Regions from separate parts of the Ensifer sp. ENS02 genome, predicted to be linked through region 4. Evidence: predicted binding sites of a transcription regulator. Region 4 holds the regulator's gene; each other region holds the start of a gene.
What was found. Region 4 encodes PhoB, which activates phosphate uptake and scavenging genes when phosphate is short. Its sites were predicted from a motif close to TGTCATNNANCTGTCAT; they were not measured.
Positions count from the first base shown of each region.

Region 1 (5,230 bases), on a different contig from region 4:
CAGCACATAGTCCTCAGGGATCACCATCTCGATGGATGCGGTCTTGCTCATCCATTTGCGCACGGCGGACAAGGGCACATTGTAGCCGATGTCGATGCGGCCTTCCGCCATCGCCTGCAGCAGTTCCTCGTTGCTGTCGAATATGCGGGCCTGCGACGCACCGACGGCTCGGGATATGCGCCAGAAGAGCGGCGATCGAAGCGCCTCCTGCGAGGCGAAGGCATAGCTGACATTGTCGATGCCGATGTTGACCAACCCGACCCGGCGTAGCAGGCGCGCGCGGTTCTGCTCCAGCGTGCGCGCAAGCTCCGTCCGCGTGCGCGGGACGTCGAACGGCGCCATCGCGCCCTTGCGCACGACAAAGACCGCCGGATCGTAGCCGATGCTGAAGACTTCGCTGCGCCAGTGAACCTGCTGCGGCGGCCCGTGCTTGACCGCCGAAGCGCGATGCTGCGCGACGCTGCCTTCGTTGGCCAGGTAAACGGCGAGGTCCGGCGTCGGCAGCACGAGCACATCGATCGGGTCGGTGTCGTCGACGCCTGCCAGCAGCCGCGAAATGATCTGGCTCGGCCGGGCCTGCCTGTACTGGCCCTTTGTGTGTGGCATGTCGGCTTGAAGGGCGTCGAGCAATGGCTGCATCGTCGGCTGCGCGTCGACCCCGACGATGGTGAGCCGCTCCGGAGTGGCTCGCGCCGGCGTCGATGCGGCAAAGAGCGCGGCGAGAAGCATGAGCGTGAACCGAGCGATCATGCCGGGGTTCCGCCTTTGGGCAGGCAAACCACGACCGACAACCCGCCTCCATCCCGATCGTCGAGGCTGATGCTGCCGCCCATGGCTTCCGCAACGGTTCTGGCAATGGCGAGCCCAAGTCCGGAACCCGGTTTACTGTTGTCGGCCCGCGAAAAGCGTTCGAACATTTGCTTGCGCATATCCCTCGGGATTCCAGGCCCCCGGTCGGAAACAACGAAGCGGACCAGGCGATTCACCTCTGTCACGGTGATGTCGATAGACCCTGGAGCGTGCACGAGCGCATTTTCGATGATGTTGCGTATCATCTCGCGCAGGCTCACGGCCTCCGCCTCGATCTCGACAGCGTTGCTGGGCAGGTTGAGCGTGAACATGTCGGCGGCGGCGGGATAGGAGCCTTCCGCCTGCAGGCGACGGATGGCTTCCCGCACGACTAGGCGCATGTCGAGGGTCTCGCGCAGGCGCGATTCAATGCCGTGCAGCGTGCTTGCATCCGACAGAAGCTGGTTTGCGAGAACGCTGGCATTGACCGAGTTGGCGTGGATGCGGCCGAGAATGTCACGCAGCCTGCCGGCCGGCGCTTCGTCGATCGAAAGTTCTGCAAGCGCGCGCAAGGCGGTCAGGGGCGTACGCAACTGATGGGCAGCGTCGGCCGTCACGCTCTTCAGGCCCACGAGCACGGAATCGAGCCGACCCATGAAATCGTTGAGCGCCGAGATCAGCGCGCTCACCTCCCTTGGCACCGGGCCGGAGACCGGGCTGAGATCAGAGGAGGCACGGTGGCGCAGATCGGCCTCGACGGTTCTCAGCGGTGCAAAAGCCTGGCGGACCGCAAGCCAGATCAGCAGGAACGCCAGCACGGACACGGCGATTGCGGGAAGGGCGGCATTGAAGGTCAGATGCAACCCAAGTTGATCGCGCGCTTCGCGCGTTTCGCCGACGAGAACGTCGACCCAGCCGCCGCCGGCGGCATCGGTGCTGTAGCGGGCGACGGCGGCGATGCGGATCCGTTCACCCCTGTAGGTGCTGTCGGCCAGCCGCAACTGCGGTCCCGTCCCGTGCGGGATCTCCAGGCCGAGGATCGGCGAGCCGGTAATGATCGTCCCGTCGGGAGCCGCCACCCGGTAGAAGATGCGATTGAGCCGGGACGTGCCGAGGATGGCGAAGGCGGAATGCGGCAGGTCGACGCTTGCGGTGCCGTCCTCGATCGACACCGTATCGGCAATCGAAAGTGCCGCCGCGCCAAGCACCCGGTCAAAAGCTTCTTCGGCCGCGTTGTGCGCATTCCAGCGCACCATCCAGAACAGGAAAAGCCCGATGATGATGAGCAGGGCAGCGCCGCTGGAAAGGATGCGGCGCTCGATCGAGTAATCAGAGCGCACCGCTTGCACCGCTCCCGGAGCGCTGGCGCAGCATGTAGCCTACGCCGCGATGCGTGACGATCTCGATGTCGCAGTCCTCCAGCTTCCGGCGCACCCGGGAAACCAGAAGCTCCACGGCATTCGGCGTGCCCGTGTCCTCGTAGCCGAAGAGTTTCACGACTAGCTGCTCCTTGTTGACCGTCGTGCCGGCACGGGTCGCGAGCGCCTCCAGCACGTCGAATTCGCGGCGGCCGAGGTCGAGCGGGCGGCCTTCGAGCATCACCGCGCGGGCCGAAAGGTCGATGGAAATCGAGCCCAAACGCAGAACCGATTGCGCCGCACCCAGGTGCCGGCGGGAGACGGCCCGGATGCGCGCGACGAGCTCGTGCAGGTCGAACGGTTTGACCAAATAATCGTCAGCGCCTAATTCGAGCAGATCGACCTTGTCGGCCACCTGGTTGCGGGCGGTGATGACGATGACGGGACGCGTCAACCCACCCTGGCGCATGGAACTCAGGATGGCGAAGCCGTCCCGCTTCGGCAGGTTGATGTCGAGGATCACCAGATCGTGCGAGGCGTTGAGGGCGAGCCGCTCTCCTTCCGCGCCGTCGAACGCGGTCGTGACCTCGTAGCCTTCCTTTTCCAGGCGCATGGAAATGGCAAAGGCGATGTCGGGGGTGTCTTCGATCAGGAGAATGCGCATCGCGTTTCCAGGTGACAGGATTGTGACAGTGATACTCCCATACACAGATGGAAAGCAGATGAGAACTATGAAGCTTTCGCCGGGAGAGCGGAGCTTCGGGGAGGGGTGGACATGAACGCGCACAGGCTGTTTCTAGCCGGCCTCGCATTGGCGTGCGTGCTGCTGTTGCCCGTAGCGACAACGGCGAAAGCCGGTTGCGGGACAAGCCCTGATCTCGACGAGCGATATTGCGACGCGGACAAGGACCACGTTGCCGATGCGCCGGCAGACCCTTCGAATTGGCGGGATCCGCAGACGCTCGTCTGGGCCTATGCTCCGATCGAGGAACCGGCCATCTATGCGAGCCTGTTCAAGGATTTCACCACCCATCTCGGTGCCTGTCTCGGCCGCCAGATCGTCTATTACCCGGTGCAATCGAGCAAGGCCGAGATCGAAGCCATGCGGTCCGGACGACTACATTTCGCGGGCTTCTCGACTGGACCGACGGTCGAGGCCGTCAACCGTGCCGGTGCCGTTCCCTTCGCCGCAAAAGGCATCGACAATGCGGTGCGCGGCTACAATCTGATTGCCATCGTTCGCGCCGACTCTCCGTTCAAGACCCTGTCCGATCTAAAGGGGCGGCGCGTGGCGCACGCGTCCGCGTTCTCGAACTCCGGGCACCTGGCGCCACGCGCGCTGTTCCCGGGCGAAGGCCTGAGCCCGGGGGAAGACTACGCGCCGATCATGTCCGGCGGCCATGACAAGTCCATTCTCGGCGTGATCTCGGGCGACTACGACATGGCGGCGGTCGCGTCTGACGTGCTGGAACGTCTGATTGAGCGGCGCATGGTCAAGCGCGAAGACCTGCGCGTCATATTCACCAGCGGCATCTTTCCGACGTCGTCCTTTGCCTATGCGCATGATCTCGCCCCACCGCTGGTCGCGGCGATGAAGCGGTGCTTCTTCGACTTTGAATTCACCCCGGAAATGAAGAGCGAGTTTCACGGCGACGAGCGCTTCCTTCCGATCCGCTACGATCGGGATTGGGCAAGCGTGCGCGAGGTCATCGACAAGGCCGGCGCTTCCACCTTCTGACCTCATCCCACAGCCCGACAGGATGCCGATGCGCCGTGTGCGCAGGCCCTGTCGCGCGCCTACCACAAACGTCACCGCAGGCCGGGCGAACCCGCCCGAGACTGCTGTGCGGCTTCCAACCCACGGGATTGCTATGCGAAACTTTGGCAAAGCCATTTACAATTACAGGGTCCACAACCAGGACCCCACCACGATGGTGGGCGTCGGTCTGGTCGTGCTGTTCGCCTATCTGATTGCCGCGCCCATCCTGCTTCTGCTTAAGGACGCGTTCTTCGTGCAGTTCGCCGACCAGGCCCGCTCCGGCCAATCGATGGGCGAGCTGACGCTTTACTATTTCAACCGCGTCTTCCTGTCGGTGATCGCCACCGACGTGTTCTGGCGGCCACTGCTCCATACCGCAACTATTGCCTTCGGCGCGATAGTGGTTGCGCTGGTGGTCGGGATCCCGATGGCCTGGCTGATCAGCCGCACGGACATGCCCGGAAAGAAGTGGTTCGCCACCGTTCTGATCATCCCCTACATGCTGCCGTCCTGGACATTTGCTCTTGCGTGGCAGACGCTCTTCAAGAACAGGACCACCGGCGGACAGCCGAGCTGGATGGAAGCGCTCGGCTTTGCCCCGCCGGACTGGCTCGCCTATGGAGCCTTGCCGATCACCCTTATCCTGGCGTTGCACTATACGCCCTTCGTCATCCTGCTGTTCGGCAATGCGTTGCGGCAGTTCGATTCGACGCTTGAGGATTCCGCCCGCGTCATCGGCGCCGGCAACGGCGTCATCGCCCGCAAGATCATTCTGCCTCTGATGCTGCCGTCGCTGGTTTCGGCCTGCGCGCTGATCTTCGCCAAATGTCTCGGTGATTTCGGCGTCGCCTATATCCTTGGTGTTCCCGTCGGCTACGACGTGTTGGCGACCTCGCTGTTTCGCGCCATCTCCACCAGTCAGACCGGAATGGGGGCGATCCTTGCGCTCACCATCGTCGTGCTCGGCACCATCTCGATTACGCTCGACATGTACCTGTTGAAGGAAGCACGCCGTTTCGTGGTCATCGGCTCGAAGGGTTCGATGAACCGCACGACGTCGCTTCGCGGGTACCGGCTGCCCGCAGCGGGGCTCGCCACGCTGGTCTTCCTGATCAGCGCCGTCGTTCCGTTGCTGGCGCTCGCCATGACCACGGTGATGAAGGTACCCGGCGTTTTTGCGCTCGACAACTTCACGCTCGCCTACTGGCTGGGCTCCGATCTCGGCACCACGGCGCTCAAACAGGGCATTCTCCTGACGCCCGAATTCTGGCAGGCAACTTGGAACACGCTCTGGATCGTCGGTTCGGCCGCCGCTGGCGCCGGC
Region 1 covers NZ_JACVAO010000018.1:14,069-19,298, reverse strand. The annotation lists gene IB262_RS29130 (substrate-binding domain-containing protein) at 1-750, opposite strand, end outside; gene IB262_RS29125 (sensor histidine kinase) at 747-2,129, opposite strand; gene IB262_RS29120 (response regulator transcription factor) at 2,119-2,811, opposite strand; gene phnD (phosphate/phosphite/phosphonate ABC transporter substrate-binding protein) at 2,923-3,885, shown strand; gene IB262_RS29110 (iron ABC transporter permease) at 4,019-5,230, shown strand, end outside.
Region 1: phnD (phosphate/phosphite/phosphonate ABC transporter substrate-binding protein) is a predicted target of PhoB. The motif match lies at 2,823-2,839, and genes of this name have one in related genera.

Region 2 (5,230 bases), on a different contig from region 4:
AAGTACGCCGACGTGTTCAAGGGCGACGAAAACTGGCAGGCCGTTCAGGTTCCTCCGGGCCAGACCTATGCCTGGGACGACGGTTCGACCTACGTGCAGAACCCGCCCTACTTCGTCGGCATGGGCAAGTCCGGTTCGGGCATCTCCGACATCAAGGGCGCCCGCGTGCTTGGTCTCTTCGGCGACAAGATCACCACCGACCACATCTCGCCGGCCGGTTCGATCAAGGCGGCTTCGCCGGCCGGTGCCTACCTCATCGGTCATGGCGTCGGCGTTGCCGACTTCAACCAGTACGGCACGCGTCGTGGCAACCATGAGGTGATGATGCGCGGCACGTTTGCCAACATCCGCATCCGCAACCACATGCTCGGCCCGAACGGCAAGGAAGGTGGCTACACCATCCACTATCCGTCCAAGGAAGAGATGTCGATTTACGACGCCGCCATGCAGTACAAGGAAGAGGGCGTTCCGCTCGTCATCTTCGCCGGCGTCGAATACGGCAACGGTTCGTCGCGCGACTGGGCTGCCAAGGGCACCAACCTGCTCGGCGTCAAGGCCGTCATCGCGCAGTCCTTCGAGCGTATCCACCGCTCGAACCTCGTCGGCATGGGCGTCATTCCCTTCGTCTTCGAGGAAGGCACGACCTGGGAATCGCTGGGCCTCAAGGGCGATGAGATCGTCACGATCGAAAATCTCGCCAATGTCCAGCCGCGCGAAAAGCGCGTTGCCAAGGTAACCTACGGCGACGGCAGCGTGAAAGATGTGCCGCTCGTCTGCCGTATCGATACGCTGGATGAAGTGACCTACGTCAACAACGGTGGCATCCTGCAGACGGTTCTGCGCGACCTCGCCGCTTAATCGCGCGAGCGCATACAAGGCTCTGGAGCCGGGACGCCGAAAGGCGCCCCGGCTCTTTCTTTGAGGTGCACCGGCCAACGATCGGGTGCTGGATCGCGCTCACTTGCCATCTCACTCCAACGTGACTTCCCGTTGATGCAGGGGCGTCGTATGTAGTGAACTCCCCCACAAGGAGTAGGCCGCCGGCCGGTAACGAAGTGACGCCATGACATCCGCAGACCGTTCTTTCATTCGCCCTGTTGCACTGGCTTTCGGGCTGCTCGCAGCCGCCGGTGCCCCTGCCGGGGCGCAGGAGAAACAGGCGGTCAAGGGCGTTGTCGAACTGTTCACCAGCCAGGGCTGTTCGTCCTGTCCGCCGGCGGATGCGGCGCTGAAGTCGCTGGTCGACGAGGGCGATGTGGTGGCGCTCGCCTATCACGTCGACTACTGGAACTATCTCGGCTGGGCCGACACGCTGGCATCGAAGGAAAACACCGAGCGGCAATATGCCTATGCGCGCATGCTCGGGCGCAACGGCGTCTACACGCCCCAGGCGATCCTGAACGGCCGCGACCACTTGAACGGCGGCAACCTGCAGGCAATCAAGACGCGGCTGGAAACGATGAAGGCGGAAGGCAAAGGGCTTGCCGTTCCCGTCGACGCCAAGATCCTCGGCGAAGAAATCCAGATCACAATCGGTAGCGGCATCGGCAAGGCCAACGTCGTCGTCGTCTATTTCGACCGCGCCAAGATCGTGAAGATGGAGAAGGGGGAGAACAGCGGCAAGGAAGTCCCCTATTGGCATGCGGTCCGTGACATACAGACGATCGGCATGTGGGACGGCCAGCCCGCGTCCTTTACGCTGCCGGCGACGGTGCTGACCGAGCGCCCGGGAAACAGCGGCTGCGCGATCCTGCTGCAATCGATGAAGGACAAGGAAACGCCGGGTGCCATCATCGGCGCTGCGGCCGTGCTCGCCGGCCCTCAGGGCAAATTGTAGGGACGGCGAAGCGCAAGGGGTTGGTTCGGCCCGGCAGCATCGAGGGGCTGGGGCTGAGGGTTCGAAGTTACCGGACCGAACCGGCCATAACTGCGTTCGGTGAACTCCCGCAGCATGACGATCTGACCGGACATACGGTGGCAACGACTCTGTCCGTCAGCGCCCGCGAGTTTTGCGATGAATTGGGGCGCCGGTTTGACTGAAATGGGGCAGAGGCAAGAAATGACCTCATCGTCCCATGGCTTCCAGCTTGCTTTTCGGCTCGTGTCAGGCACACTGTAATCGTTCTGTCACAACAGAAGGCCGGATTGCCGATGACCGATGAGCCGGATTTGCCGCAAGGCGAGGCGCGCCATCAGCGCGAGACCACTTCCGAAGTGGTCGTCGATCTTCACGAATACAAGAACGCCAAGAACGCTCCCCCCATCACTTTCCATCGTCGCGAATTGGATCAGATCCTGTGGGTCTACGGCCGTATGGTCGGCGAAGGCGAGTGGCGGGACTACGCGATCGACCACCTGAGGGACCGCGCGGTCTTCTCAGTGTTCAAGCGTTCGGGCGAAATGCCGCTCTACCGGATCGAGAAGAACCCGAAACTGGCCGCGAAACAGGGCGCCTATAGCGTGCTGAACATTCACGGCACGATCCTGAAGCGCGGTCACGAGCTCGCCCAGGTGCTCAAGGTATTCGACAAGGTGCTGAGGCTGGTGGAAACCTGACCAGCGGGAAAGGGTGCCATCAGGAGACGCACGCCGACGTCACGGGCAGCAACGGCACGACCTGCCTACGGCGCGCTGCGAGGCGCTTCGCCGACTGACATTCTTCAGCAAGCGATGGTCACTGGTAGAGGGTGTCCGGATAGACGTCTTCCGGCGGGTCGGTCGCCTGGCCCTCGCCGAGCGCGAGCTGCATGATCGTCGTGTCGAGCCAGCGGCCATGCTTGAAGCCGGTCGCTTTCATCGTGCCCTGGAGTTCGAAGCCGAGGGACCGGTGCACGGCGATCGAGGCTGGATGGGCACCGCCGATCACCGCGACCATCTGGCGGAAGCCGAGTTCCGTGCAACGCCGGACGAGCTCGACCAGCAGCGCCTTGCCGGCACCCTTGCCGCGCGCTTCCGGCGCCAGGTAGATGGAATCCTCGACCAGGAAGCGATAGGCCGTGCGCGTGCGGAAGCCGGATGCGTAGGCATAGCCGATGATCGTCCCGCCCGCGTCTACCGCAACCATGTACGGGTAGCCGCTGCCGATGATCGTTTCGAACCGGGCCCGCATCTCCTTTTCGGATGGCGGGTTAATCTCGTAGGTCGCAACGCCGTGCAACACGGATTCGCGATAGATCTCGGTGATGACGGGAAGATCGGCCAGGGTGGCGTCGCGCAGGGTCAGGGACATGGCTAAAGACTTTGATCCCAAGGTTTCGTCGTCCTTTCACTCCCACGGAGCCCGGACGCTTTCAAGCTGCTTCAGCAAACAAAAAAGGCGGCCGAAGCCGCCTTTTCCGTCTGCTGTTCAGACTTAGTTGTTCCGGTTGCCCATGAACTGGAGCAGGAACATGAACAGGTTGATGAAGTCGAGGTAGAGCGTCAGCGCGCCCATGATCGCCTTGCGGCCGGCAACGGTGCTGTCATCGGCTTCAAAGTACATTTCCTTGATTTTCTGCGTGTCGTAGGCGGTGAGGCCTGCGAAGATCAGCACGCCGATCACGTTGATCGCGAAGGCGAGCGCCGAAGAGCCGAGGAAGATGTTGACGATCGATGCGATGATGACGCCGAACAGGCCCATAATCAGGAACGTGCCGAAACCCGACAGGTCCTTCTTGGTCGTGTAGCCGTAGAGCGACAGCGCACCGAACGAAGCGGCCGTGACGAAGAACGTCTGCGTGATGCTCTGCTGCGTGAAGACCAGGAAGATCGACGACAGCGACAGGCCCATCAGGGCCGCATAGATCCAGAACGTCGTCTGCGCGGCAGAAACGCTCATGTTATTGATGCGGAAGCTCATGAAGAACACGAGGCCCAGCGGAGCGAGCATTACCACCCACTTTAGCGGGCTCGTATAGATCGCAGCACCGAACGCGGTCAGTTGGCCATCGGAAAACGCCATCTGGAACGTCAGGTAGGCCGCGACGCCAGTGATCGCCAGACCAAGCGCCATCAGGTTGTAGACCTTCAGCATGTATGCGCGAAGGCCTTCGTCAATCACGGCACCCGCCTGAGCGCCGGCGGGCGACATTCGGGTTTGGTAATTTCTCAGATCAGCCATTGTTTCCTCATTCAAGCTCCGGTGGAAGTTACGGTGTCGGGCGGCGAGTATCGCCCTGGAAGATGAGCTTCCACGCCCAGGCGCCGCTGCGGAGCTCCAGCATGCCTGTGGACAAATATGATGCCGAAACCCGCTGCACACAAGACCCGGCACTCCCGGATTCCGTTGCACCGGGCCGATTCAGACCGGCGCAATAGGGATTTACGGTTAACTCGGCCCGGTCAAAGTTCGCGCAGGACCGGCGCCGCCTTCTGCCCGAGAATGCGCCATGTACCGGCAAGTCCGATGCCGACCGTCATCACCAGCGCTGCCACAACCGTCACGATCGCCACGTCGGGCAGGAAGCTCGACGGCAGCGTCATGATGCGGTTGACGACGAACCAGGCGGCGATACCGCCGGCAAACAGCGCAAAAACTGCGGTTGCAAGACCGAGGATCGCGTATTCGTAGCTGAACGCCTTGATCAGCGTCACCCGCGTTGCCCCCAGCGTCTTCAGGACCACCGCATCGTGGACGCGCGCCCGGTTGCCGGCCGCAAGCGCGCCGGCCAGCACCAGCACGGAGGCGACGAGCGCCACGGCCGCGGCCGCCCGGATCGCCGTTGCCAGCTGACCGAGCAGCCCATTCACAATGTCGAGAGCGTCCTTCACCCGTACGCTGGTGATCGTCGGATAGGCATTGGTGACGGCCTTCAGGACCGCCGCCTCCTCTTCCGGCGTCGCCGACGGATCGATCACAGTCGCCAGCCAGGCATGCGGCGCGCCGGCAAAGGTGTTCGGCGAGAACACCATGACGAAGTTGATCGACAGCGATTCCCACTCGACATTGCGGAAGTTGGCAATCTTGGCGGTGATGTTGCGGCCGAGCACATTGACGGTGACCGTATCGCCGATCTTCAGGCCGAGTTCGCCGGCCTCCTCGGACGAGAAGGAAACCAGGGGTTCGCCGCTGTAGTCGGCCGGCCACCAGGCGCCTTCGGATAGCGTCGAATTCTCCGGCTTGTTCTTGGCGTAGGTGATACCGCGGTCGCCGCGCAGCACCCATTGGCCTGCAGGCGGCACGTTGCGGCTGTTCACGTCCTCACCGTTGAAGGCGGTGATGCGGCCGCGCAGCATCGGCACCTCGATGACC
Region 2 covers NZ_JACVAO010000007.1:218,266-223,495, forward strand. The annotation lists gene acnA (aconitate hydratase AcnA) at 1-858, shown strand, start outside; gene IB262_RS16780 (thioredoxin family protein) at 1,064-1,837, shown strand; gene IB262_RS16785 (DUF2794 domain-containing protein) at 2,152-2,556, shown strand; gene IB262_RS16790 (GNAT family N-acetyltransferase) at 2,675-3,229, opposite strand; gene IB262_RS16795 (Bax inhibitor-1/YccA family protein) at 3,353-4,099, opposite strand; gene IB262_RS16800 (ABC transporter permease) at 4,321-5,230, opposite strand, start outside.
Region 2: IB262_RS16785 (DUF2794 domain-containing protein) is a predicted target of PhoB. The motif match lies at 2,115-2,131, and genes of this name have one in related genera.

Region 3 (5,230 bases), on a different contig from region 4:
CCGAAATCGGGCAGGGCGGTCTGCCGGGAGGCCGGAGAGCGTTATGCCGACCGCATGTTGGCGTTGCCGGACTTCCTTTCGGCCGAAGCGCGAAGGGCTGCGGATCACGACAGCCTCGCCGCCGCCTTCCGCCTGACCGCCTTCTTCCTCCACCGCCATGTCTATGAGCCGCGCGGCCTCGACGTTTCTTCCGCCCGCGACGGTTTCGTCCATGCGGCGCTGAAGGCGCTGAAAGCGCAATCCTCAGCCGCCTGATTCCCAGGAGTTATCGATGTACCAAGAGCTTTATCCCGGCATGTCCGTATCCGGCGTCGGCGTGCTGTCGCTCGACCGCGTCGCCCGCGATGGCGGTCTCAAGGCAATGCAGGATCTTTTGAGCGGCGAGCTGCCGGCGCCGCCGATGTCGAAGACGCTGAAGTTCGGGTTGAGCGAAGTCGAGGAGGGTCGGGTGGTCTTCAAGGGGCTGCCGACCGAGGAACACCTCAATCCGCTTGGCACAGTGCATGGCGGATGGACGGCAACGATCATGGATTCGGCCCTCGGCTGCGCTGTCTTCACCACCGTCAAACCTGGGGAGGCCTATACGACGGTCGAGTTCAAGGTGAACCTCGTGCGGCCGCTACTGCCCGATATGGGCGAGGTCTTCTGCGAGGGGCGCATCGTGCATCGTGGCCGCACCATCGCGACCTCCGAAGCCTGGCTGCGCGACCGCAACGGCAAGCTGCTCGCCCACGGCACCGAAACCTGCGCCATCTTCCCGATCGACAATCTCAGGCGTTAAAGCAATTCCAGGAAAAGTGCGAAGCGGTTTTCCGCCCGGAATTGCGTCACTTCAAGCTGAGCAATTCCAGGAAAAGTGCGAAGCGGTTTTCCGCCCGGAATTGCGTCACTTCAAGCTGAGCAATTCCAGGAAAAGTGCGAAGCGGTTTTCCGCCCGGAATTGCGTCGGTCAAGCAATGTCGGAAGCAAGAAACGCCGCGCAGAATGGCGCGGCGTTCCTCTTTGTAATCGCAGTCCTGATCAGCCGATGCGGCCGCCGCCCTGCTTCGTTACGGCGACGACAGCCGGGCGTACCGGCATGTCGTCCTGGAAGTCCGGCCAGCGGGTGGCCGGCGTCTCGTAAGTTGCAAGGCCGGCGTCGCCCGGGTGCTGGACGGCGAGGAAGAATGTGTCCGAGGTCGGGTTGAAGCAGGGGCCGCACATTTCGGCGCCGACCGGCACGCGGAAGAAGAGCTTCGACGTGCCGCGGGCGGCGCCGTCCGTGTCGATCGCCCAGATACCGTCGGTGCGGCCGGTGTCCTTCTCGTTGTTGCCGTCGGTCGATACCCAGAGGCGGCCATCGGTGTCGATGGCGCAATTGTCGGGCATGCCGAACCAGCCGTTCTTGGTGGTGGCGGTCGAGAACGAAGCGCCGACCTCGGCAACGCTCGGATCGCCGCACTTCAAGAGAACGTCCCAGCGGCTCTTCAGCGACGCGAAGTCGCCGTCGGTCTCGGTGATCTCGACGATGTGGCCGAAGGCGTTCTTGGCGCGCGGGTTGGCGGCGTCGACTTCTTCGGCCTTGCGCTTGGTGTTGTTGGTCAGCATCACGTAGACCTTGCCCGTCTTCGGGTTCGGCTGAACGTCTTCCGGACGGTCCATCTTGGTGGCACCGAGCGCGTCGGAGGCAAGACGGGTGTTGATCAGCACGTCCGCCTGCGAGGCAAAGCCGTTGGCTTCGGTCAGCGGGCCTTCGCCGTGCGTCAGCGGCATCCAGGTGACGGTGCCGTCTTCGTCGAACTTGGCGACATAGAGTGTGCCCTCGTCGAAGAGGTCCATGTTGGCGGCGCGATCGTCAGGGTTGAACGTGCCCTTGGTCACGAACTTGTAGACATAGTCGTAGCGCTCGTCGTCGCCGGAATAGAGCACGACGCGGCCGTCCTTGTTGACGATCGATTCGCAGCCTTCGTGCTTGAAACGGCCGAGGGCTGTGCGCTTCTTCGGCACCGACGTCGGATCAAGCGCGTCGACCTCGACGATCCAGCCGAAGCGATTGGCTTCGTTCGGCTCCTTGGAGACGTCGAAACGGTCGTAGAAGGACGCCCATTCATACTGGCCGCCCGGTGCGCCCAGCCGCTTCAGCTGCTTGTATTCCGGATGGTCCTCGGCAATCTCGCCGCCGAAATAGCCGTTGAAGTTTTCTTCGGCCATCATGTAGGTGCCCCAGGCGGTGACGCCGCCGGCGCAGTTGTTGAGCGTGCCGAACACCTTTTTGCCGGTCGGGTCGGACGGCGTCTTCAGGCGGTCGTGACCGGCGGCCGGGCCGGTGATCTGCATCTCGGTGTTGACGGTGATGCGACGGTTGTTCTTGCCGTCGAGAACCGGCTGCCACTTGCCGTCGACCTTGCGGATCTCGATGATCGTGCCGCCATGTGCGGCCATCTCGATGTCGACCAGCTCCTTGCTGTATTCGCCGAGAACGACCTTCTCTTCCTCGACTTCCTTGCCGTCCTTCGTCACCTTTTCCTTCACGACGCTGGCGAAGGCCGGGAACATCAGTTCGGCATTGGTGTATTCGTGGTTGACGACGAGCAGGCCGTGGTCGGCGCTGCCGTCGAGCGGGATGAAGCCAACATAGTCGTTGTTGTAGCCGAACAGCTTTTCCTGGGCAGCGGCCGTCTGGTTCTTCGGGTCGAACTCCGGGCTGTCGGCGAAGATCTTGTCGCCCCAGCGAAGCAGGACGTCGGCATCATAACCTTCGGCCACATGGTGCTTTTCGTCGACGCCGGCTTCGATCTCGGTAAAGTCGAAGCGCGAACCGTCCTCGGCGCGTGCCTCTTCGGCGGTCAGGAGAGCGAGCGGGCTGACGGTGGTCGAGATCGCGGCAACTGCCAGCGAGCCGCCGATGAACGACCGGCGCGAGAAGCGGCGGTGGATGATGTCGCCCATCGTCGGATTGGCGGAACAGTTGTGGCCGACATCTTCCAGCTCTTCCCTGCGTTCCGTCAGCGTCTTGAATTCGGTCTCTTCCGTCTGGGCGAGATGCTTGTCCATGATCGGGTCTCCTGGTTGAACGATGGAAACCACCGCGCAAGGCAGCGGTGTTCATCCGCCTGTACCAGCTGCCCCATGACAGTTCTGCGACATTTCCGTGAAGAGATTACAGCGCTCGGCCGTCTATAGATTTGGCGCTTGTATAAAAGTCTGTATGGTTGCGCGCGCCGGCGATTGCGACTGCCAGGGGAAAGTATGTTCGAACTTATTGCTTTAGCTGCCTTTATTCTGGCCCTGTCCGCCTATCTCGGCAACCGCAGGACGACCGAGCGTCTTGGTGCCGAACTGGCCGCCCTCAAGGCGGAGGTCGTGGCGCTGAAGGCCGCTCCGGGGGGAGGCGCCCCGGCTGAAACGGCGACCGAGGCGTTTGCGGCTGCGGACGAGTTGCCGGCCATGTCGGAGACGCCGGAGCCAGAGACGCTGGACGATGCCGCTGCCGCCTTCTCGGCCAGTGCGCGCGAGGGCGCGCGGATTTTCGGCCATGCGGAAGGAGCCGCGGCCAAAATCGAGGGCGAGGAGACGATCGCTGCCAGCACGGAAGCACCGCAGCCGGTCGCAACCGTACCCCGTCAGACCGAAAGCCTGGAAAGTCGCCTCGGCGCCCGTTGGGCCGTCTGGGTTGGCGGCATCGCGTTGGCGCTCGGCGGCGTCTTCATGGTCAAGTATTCAATCGATGCCGGGCTGTTGAGCCCGGCGGTTCGCCTGACGCTTGCTGCCTTGTTCGGCCTCCTGCTGATGGCGGCGGGCGAGGTCATTCGTCGGCGCGCAGTGCCCGTGATCGCCAACGAATTCCAGAACGCCATGATCCCCGGCATCCTGACGGCGGCCGGTGCCGTCACCCTCTTCGGGGTCGCCTATGCCGCCTATGGCATCTACGAATATATCGGCACGGGCACGGCCTTCGTTCTCCTGGCGGCGATTTCGCTCGCCACTGTTGGTCTGTCGCTGCTGCATGGGCAGGCGCTCGCTGGCCTCGGCCTGCTTGCCTCGCTGATCACGCCGGCGCTGGTTTCGAGCAACGAACCGCGCCCCTGGGTTCTTTTCGGCTTCCTCGCGATCGTTTGGCTCGCGACCCTGCTTGCATCGCGGCTGCGCCGATGGACCGTAGTGCCGACGCTTGCCAATGTTGGCATAGGGCTCTGGGGCCTTGCCTATGTCGCTGCGGCATCGCCCTTCGAAGCACGGCCGGTCGCTTTCATCCTACTCGTGATGATCGCCGGCATCGGACTTATCTGGCCTGCCGCCATCGAACGGGAGCCAGTGGCAGAAGCGCGCGAAGTGCGTGATGCGACTGAAGGGTCCGAAATGCTGGAGCCGACCGAAGCGACAACCCGACCCCGGGCCGTCGTCGGGCCATGGGAACGCCTGTTCGTTCCACCGCACGCGGCAATCTCCATTTCGGCCGCGATCGTCGTCACCATGTTTGCGCTCCTCCTCATCAGCCCGGCAGTCTATGCGGTCCGCTTTCCGGTGGCGGAGTTTGCGGTTGTCGTTGCGGCGCTGGCGGCGTTGGGCGCCTGGCGGACAACGGCAGTCTATCCCGCCGTGCTTTCAGCGGTCGGCGCTGTTGCTGGCGTCTGGAGCCTGACGGCGCTGAGCGGCGTGCTCGCCTATCTCGATCCCTCGCTGGCCGACGCTCTTCCGGCAGTCGTCCTGCCCGGGCGCACCGCGATGATCACCGCAATGCTGCTTGCGGCGCTTTTCGTCGCACTCGGCGGTTTCGTGCTGTCGCGCCGGCTCGTCGCCCATCCGCAATATTCGACACTCTGGGCGGGCATCGCCGCGGTCGTTCCGGTTGCGCTCGTCGCGATGTCGTTCCTGATGACCGGCAACTATGCCTTCGACCTGCCGCATGGCCTGTTCTCACTCGTCGCCGGGGCGGCGCTGCTGGCGCTTGCGGACTGGCTCTACCGCCGCGAAAGCGAGGCGGTGGCGCGCGATACGGCGGCCGGCTTGCTGGTGGCCGGCTCCTTCACCTTTCTCGTGCTTGCCCTCCACGCCTGGACGGACGGGCTGGTCACGACGCTTGCGATTGCCGTGCTCGGCACGGCCTATGCGCTCGCCACGCGGATCCGCACCTGGCCGATTCTTCCGTGGATGACTGGTGCAGCGGCCGTCGTCGTACTCGGGCGCATCGCCTGGGAGCCGACGATCGTCGGTGCCGGCAATCTCGGCACTACGCCCGTCTTCAATGCGC
Region 3 covers NZ_JACVAO010000002.1:327,201-332,430, reverse strand. The annotation lists gene recO (DNA repair protein RecO) at 1-255, shown strand, start outside; gene IB262_RS06165 (PaaI family thioesterase) at 272-781, shown strand; gene IB262_RS06160 (PhoX family phosphatase) at 1,021-3,033, opposite strand; gene IB262_RS06155 (DUF2339 domain-containing protein) at 3,229-5,230, shown strand, end outside.
Region 3: IB262_RS06160 (PhoX family phosphatase) is a predicted target of PhoB. The motif match lies at 3,109-3,125, and genes of this name have one in related genera.

Region 4 (5,230 bases):
CTCGGCGGCCCTCGGTCTCGGTGCGTCGAAGATGCAGACCATCTTCCACCACGTGCTGCCGCTGGCGATGCCGGGCATCCTGACCGGCACCATCATCGGTCTTGCCCACGCGCTTGGTGAAACCGCGCCGCTGCTCCTGATCGGCATGGTCGCCTTCGTCGTCGATTTTCCCGGTTCGCCGATGGAACCGTCGACGGCACTGCCGGTGCAGATCTACATGTGGGCCAACGAGGCGGAACGCGCCTTCGTCGAGCGCACCTCCGGCGCAATCATCATTCTTCTCATCTTCCTGGTCGTCATGAACCTTGGAGCCATTCTGTTGCGACGTCGCTTTGAGCGCCGCTGGTAGTGAGGTAATTACTATGAACATCATGTCAGAAGCAGCAGTCGAGAAGGCTCTGGATCAGAAAATGAACACCGTGCCCTACAAGATGATCGGCAAGGATGTGTCGGTCTATTACGGCGAGAAGCGTGCGCTTTTCGACGTCAACCTCAACATCCGCGAGAACACGGTCACGGCGCTGATCGGTCCTTCGGGTTGCGGCAAGTCGACCTTCCTGCGCACGCTGAACCGCATGAACGACACGATCGAGAACTGCCGCGTCACCGGCAAGATCACGCTCGACGAGGACGACATCTACGACCCGACGATCGACGTCGTCGAGCTTCGCGCCCGCGTCGGCATGGTCTTCCAGAAGCCGAACCCGTTCCCGAAGTCGATCTACGACAACGTCGCCTACGGTCCGCGGATTCACGGACTTGCGCGCACCAAGGCCGACTTTGACGAAGTGGTCGAGACCAGCCTGCAGAAGGCCGGTCTGTGGAACGAGGTAAAGGACCGTCTGCAGGAGCCCGGCACCGGCCTTTCCGGTGGTCAGCAGCAGCGCCTCTGCATCGCACGCGCCGTCGCCGTGAGCCCGGAAGTCATCCTCATGGACGAGCCGTGCTCGGCTCTCGATCCGATCGCGACGGCCAAGGTCGAAGAGCTCATCCACGAGCTGCGCACGAACTTCACGATCGTCATCGTGACCCACTCGATGCAGCAGGCCGCCCGCGTTTCGCAGCGCACCGCCATGTTCCACCTCGGCAATCTCGTCGAGGAGAACGACACCGACAAGATGTTCACCAATCCGGATGACCAGCGCACCCAGGATTACATCATGGGCCGCTTCGGCTGAGGCCGCATAAGGCTGCAACAGTAACTGCAAAGCGCCCGTAAGGATCGACGATCATGTCCATGCATATCATGTCCGCCTATGACGAAGAACTGAAGTACCTGACGCGCCGCATCTCGGAGATGGGCGGCCTCGCCGAACAGATGGTCGCCGAGTCCGTTCGCGCGCTGGTCAACTCCGACCTGGCTCTCGCACAGAAGGTGATCTCGGACGACACCGTCCTCGACGACGCCGAGCGCCAGATCGGTGAGAAGGCGATCGTCACGATCGCCAAGCGTCAGCCGGTCGCCGCCGACCTGCGTGAGATCATGGGGTCGATCCGCATCGCCTCCGATCTGGAGCGCGTCGGCGACCTCGGCAAGAACACCGCCAAGCGCGTGATCGCGGTCGCCGGCTCCGGCATTCCGCGCAAGCTCGCCCGTGGCCTCGAGCATCTGGCAGAGCTCGCTCTCGTCCAGCTCAAGGAAGTGCTCGACGTCTACGCCTCGCGCTCGCCGGAAAAGGCCAACAGCATCCGCGAGCGTGACGAGGAGATCGACGCGATCTACACCTCGCTGTTCCGCGAGCTCTTGACCTACATGATGGAAGATCCGCGCAACATCACGCCCTGCACGCATCTTCTGTTCTGCGCCAAGAACATCGAGCGCATCGGCGACCACGCGACCAATATCGCTGAGACGATCTATTACATGGCGACGGGTGCTCAGCCGGAAGGCGAGCGTCCGAAGGATGACACCACGTCGACGCTGGGCTCGGTCAACGACTGAGCGCCAAGCGCGCCGTAAGCATGCATGCCCCTTGAAATCTGATCCGGTCGCGGCTTCGGTCGCGGCCCCGAATTCCTGTATCTGAAGCATGCGGTTTTCGCCCCGCCTTTGAAAACGGCGGATGTGCTCCAGATTTAGAGTGTCTGAGCGCCGGCCGGGCCGATGAGCCCAAAGGCCGCCCGCGGTAAGGAGACGTTACCTGATGTTGCCAAAAATCGCCGTAGTCGAAGACGAAGAGGCGCTGAGCGTTCTGCTGCGTTACAATCTGGAAGCCGAGGGCTTCGACGTCGATACGATCCTGCGGGGCGACGAGGCGGAGATCCGGCTTCAGGAGCGGCTGCCCGACCTGCTTATCCTCGACTGGATGCTGCCCGGTGTTTCCGGCATTGAACTTTGCCGTCGGCTGCGCCAGCGTCCGGAGACCGAACGTCTGCCGATCATCATGCTGACGGCGCGAGGCGAGGAAAGCGAGCGCGTCCGGGGTCTGGCGACGGGTGCCGACGACTACGTGGTCAAGCCCTTCTCGACGCCGGAGCTGATGGCGCGCGTCAAGGCGATGCTGCGCCGGGCAAAGCCCGAGGTGCTCTCGACGCTGCTTCGCTGCGGCGACATCGAACTCGACCGCGAGACCCACCGCGTTCATCGCCGCAGCCGCGAAGTGCGCCTCGGCCCGACCGAGTTCCGTCTTCTGGAGTTCCTCATGTCCTCGCCGGGCCGCGTCTTCTCTCGCTCGCAGCTTCTGGATGGCGTCTGGGGGCATGACATCTATGTCGACGAGCGCACCGTCGACGTGCATGTCGGTCGTCTGCGCAAGGCTCTGAACTTCTCGAACATGCCCGACGTCATCCGCACCGTTCGCGGCGCCGGCTATTCGCTCGAAAGCTGAGCGGTCTGAAAGTCGCCAACAAAAAAAGGGGCCGATCGGCCCCTTCCTTTATCAATGCGGTCCAGCTTCTTAGCGAGCCCTGCGGCGCTCCCCCGACGGCTGGTAGGCCAGCCGAGCATGGAAGGTGCAGTAAGGCGAGGCTTCCGGGGAATCGTTGCCGCAGAAGTGAAACTCTTCCTTCAGCGGGTCGCCGATCGGCCACTTGCAGGTGCGCTCGGTGAGCTGGGTCAGCTCGAGGCGGCGCGACATCGGCACGACAACGTCGGTGCGGGTGCTGAAATCCTGCTCGGCAACGAGATCGACTTCGATTTCTTCCTTGAGAACGACAGCGCCGGCCGCGCGTGCAACCGGGCGGGTCGAAACGCGCGAAGCGTAGTTCGGTGCGCGCGGTGCCGAAGTCGGGCGCTTCGGACGGGCTGCCGTCGTGGTGCTGCCGCCGGCCTTGGCGCGACCTGGCAGGCTCAGGCGGTGAACCTTGCCGATGACAGCGTTACGGCTGACGCCGCCGAGCTGTGCCGCGATCTGGCTTGCGCTCAGGCCCTCGGACCAAAGCTTCTTCAGTTTCTCCACCCGCTCGTCAGTCCAGTTCATTTCTGCACTCTCCGTTCTCAGCGTTGGGGATGGCAGAATCCCTCACCGCACCCCGGCTAAACCCCGGGGTTGCAAACGCGATAACTCTTTTGGTGACTAGGTCCGCCGCATGCGTCTAGTAATTGAATGTTAACGTACTGACCGCTGGACTCTGTGGCAAGAGTCCCGGGAATCAGGCCGAATCGATTTCGTAGTTTTCCCCAACTTGCTTGGCCAGCGTTGCATTTTTGCAAGCCCTCCCGGACGATTTTTCTGCTGCCAGGAATCGACCCTTCATGTTGCGCTGCAAGGCTTGGTTTTGTTGACATTGCAGCGCGAAATGGGAATAGTGCCTGCGCCGCCGAAAGGCGGCATTTTTGATTTTTATCGGCCCGCGTGAGGCGCGGGATCGATGTCGATCTGGAGTGAAGGAGAGCCTCGCATGACTGCAACCACGCCGCTTTACGATACCTACATGCGCGCGCCGTTGCGTTTCGAGCGAGGAGAGGGCGCCTGGCTGATCGCTGAAGACGGCACGCGTTATCTCGATTTCGGTGCCGGCGTTGCCGTGAACTCGCTCGGCCACGCGCACCCGCACCTGGTCGAAGCGCTGAAGGCGCAGGCCGACAAGGTCTGGCACCTGTCCAACCTTTATGAAATTGCGGGCCAGGAAAGCCTCGGCCGCCGGCTGACGGCGGTGACCTTTGCCGACAAGGTCTTCTTCACCAATTCGGGCGCGGAAGCGCTGGAATGCGCCATCAAGACGGCACGGCGTTACCACTTCTCCAAGGGCCACCCGGAGAAGTTCCACGTCATCACCTTCGAAGGCGCCTTCCACGGCCGCACGATCGCGACGATCGCCGCCGGTGGTCAGCAGAAATACATCGAAGGTTTCGGGCCGAAGGCGCCGGGCTTCTACCAGGTTCCGTTCGGCGACATCGCCGCGGTCAAGAATGCGATTACCGAGGAAACCGCAGCGATCCTGATCGAGCCGATCCAGGGCGAGGGCGGCATCCGTCCGGCGACCAAGGAGTTCATGCAGGAACTGCGCGCGCTCTGCGACGAGTTCGGCCTGCTCTTGATCCTCGATGAGGTCCAGACCGGCGTCGGCCGCACCGGCAAGCTGTTTGCCCATGAATGGGCGGATATCCGTCCGGATATCATGGCGGTCGCCAAGGGTATCGGCGGTGGCTTCCCGTTCGGCGCCTGCCTCGCGACTGAGGAAGCCGCATCTGGTATGGTGGCGGGCACGCATGGCTCCACATATGGCGGCAACCCACTGGCCATGGCCGTCGGCAACGCCGTGCTCGACGTCGTTCTGGCCGACGGATTCCTGACGCATGTGCGCGATGTCGCGCTGGTCTTCCGCCAGGGCCTTGCGTCGCTCAAGGACCGTTTCCCTGATGTCATCGAGGACATCCGCGGCGACGGTTTGATGCTGGGCATCAAGGTGAAGGGCCCTTCGGCCGATCTGCTGAAGGAAATCCGCGCCGAAAAGCTCCTGGCCGTGCCGGCGGGCGAAAATGTCCTGCGTCTGCTGCCGCCGCTGACCGTGACGGCGGAAGAGGCGCGCGAGGGGCTCGCACGTATCGAACGCGCCGCCGAGGCGGTTCGCAAGGCAAGCGGCAACGCCGCGGCCTGAAGGTAGCGACCCAGGGCCGACTAAGGCGTTAGAATGACCTCCGTGCGGGCACGTCGATAGCGTGCCGCACCAGGGACCGATTTTTCAGACAGGAACCGAGTACGATGGCAGGCACCAGACATTTTCTCGATCTTTCGGCCATGACGGCCGCCGACCTCCGGACGATCATCGACGATGCGCGCGTCCGAAA
Region 4 covers NZ_JACVAO010000003.1:456,458-461,687, forward strand. The annotation lists gene pstA (phosphate ABC transporter permease PstA) at 1-349, shown strand, start outside; gene pstB (phosphate ABC transporter ATP-binding protein PstB) at 363-1,178, shown strand; gene phoU (phosphate signaling complex protein PhoU) at 1,229-1,942, shown strand; gene phoB (phosphate regulon transcriptional regulator PhoB) at 2,145-2,828, shown strand; gene IB262_RS09525 (GcrA family cell cycle regulator) at 2,898-3,419, opposite strand; gene IB262_RS09530 (aspartate aminotransferase family protein) at 3,841-5,040, shown strand; gene argF (ornithine carbamoyltransferase) at 5,145-5,230, shown strand, end outside.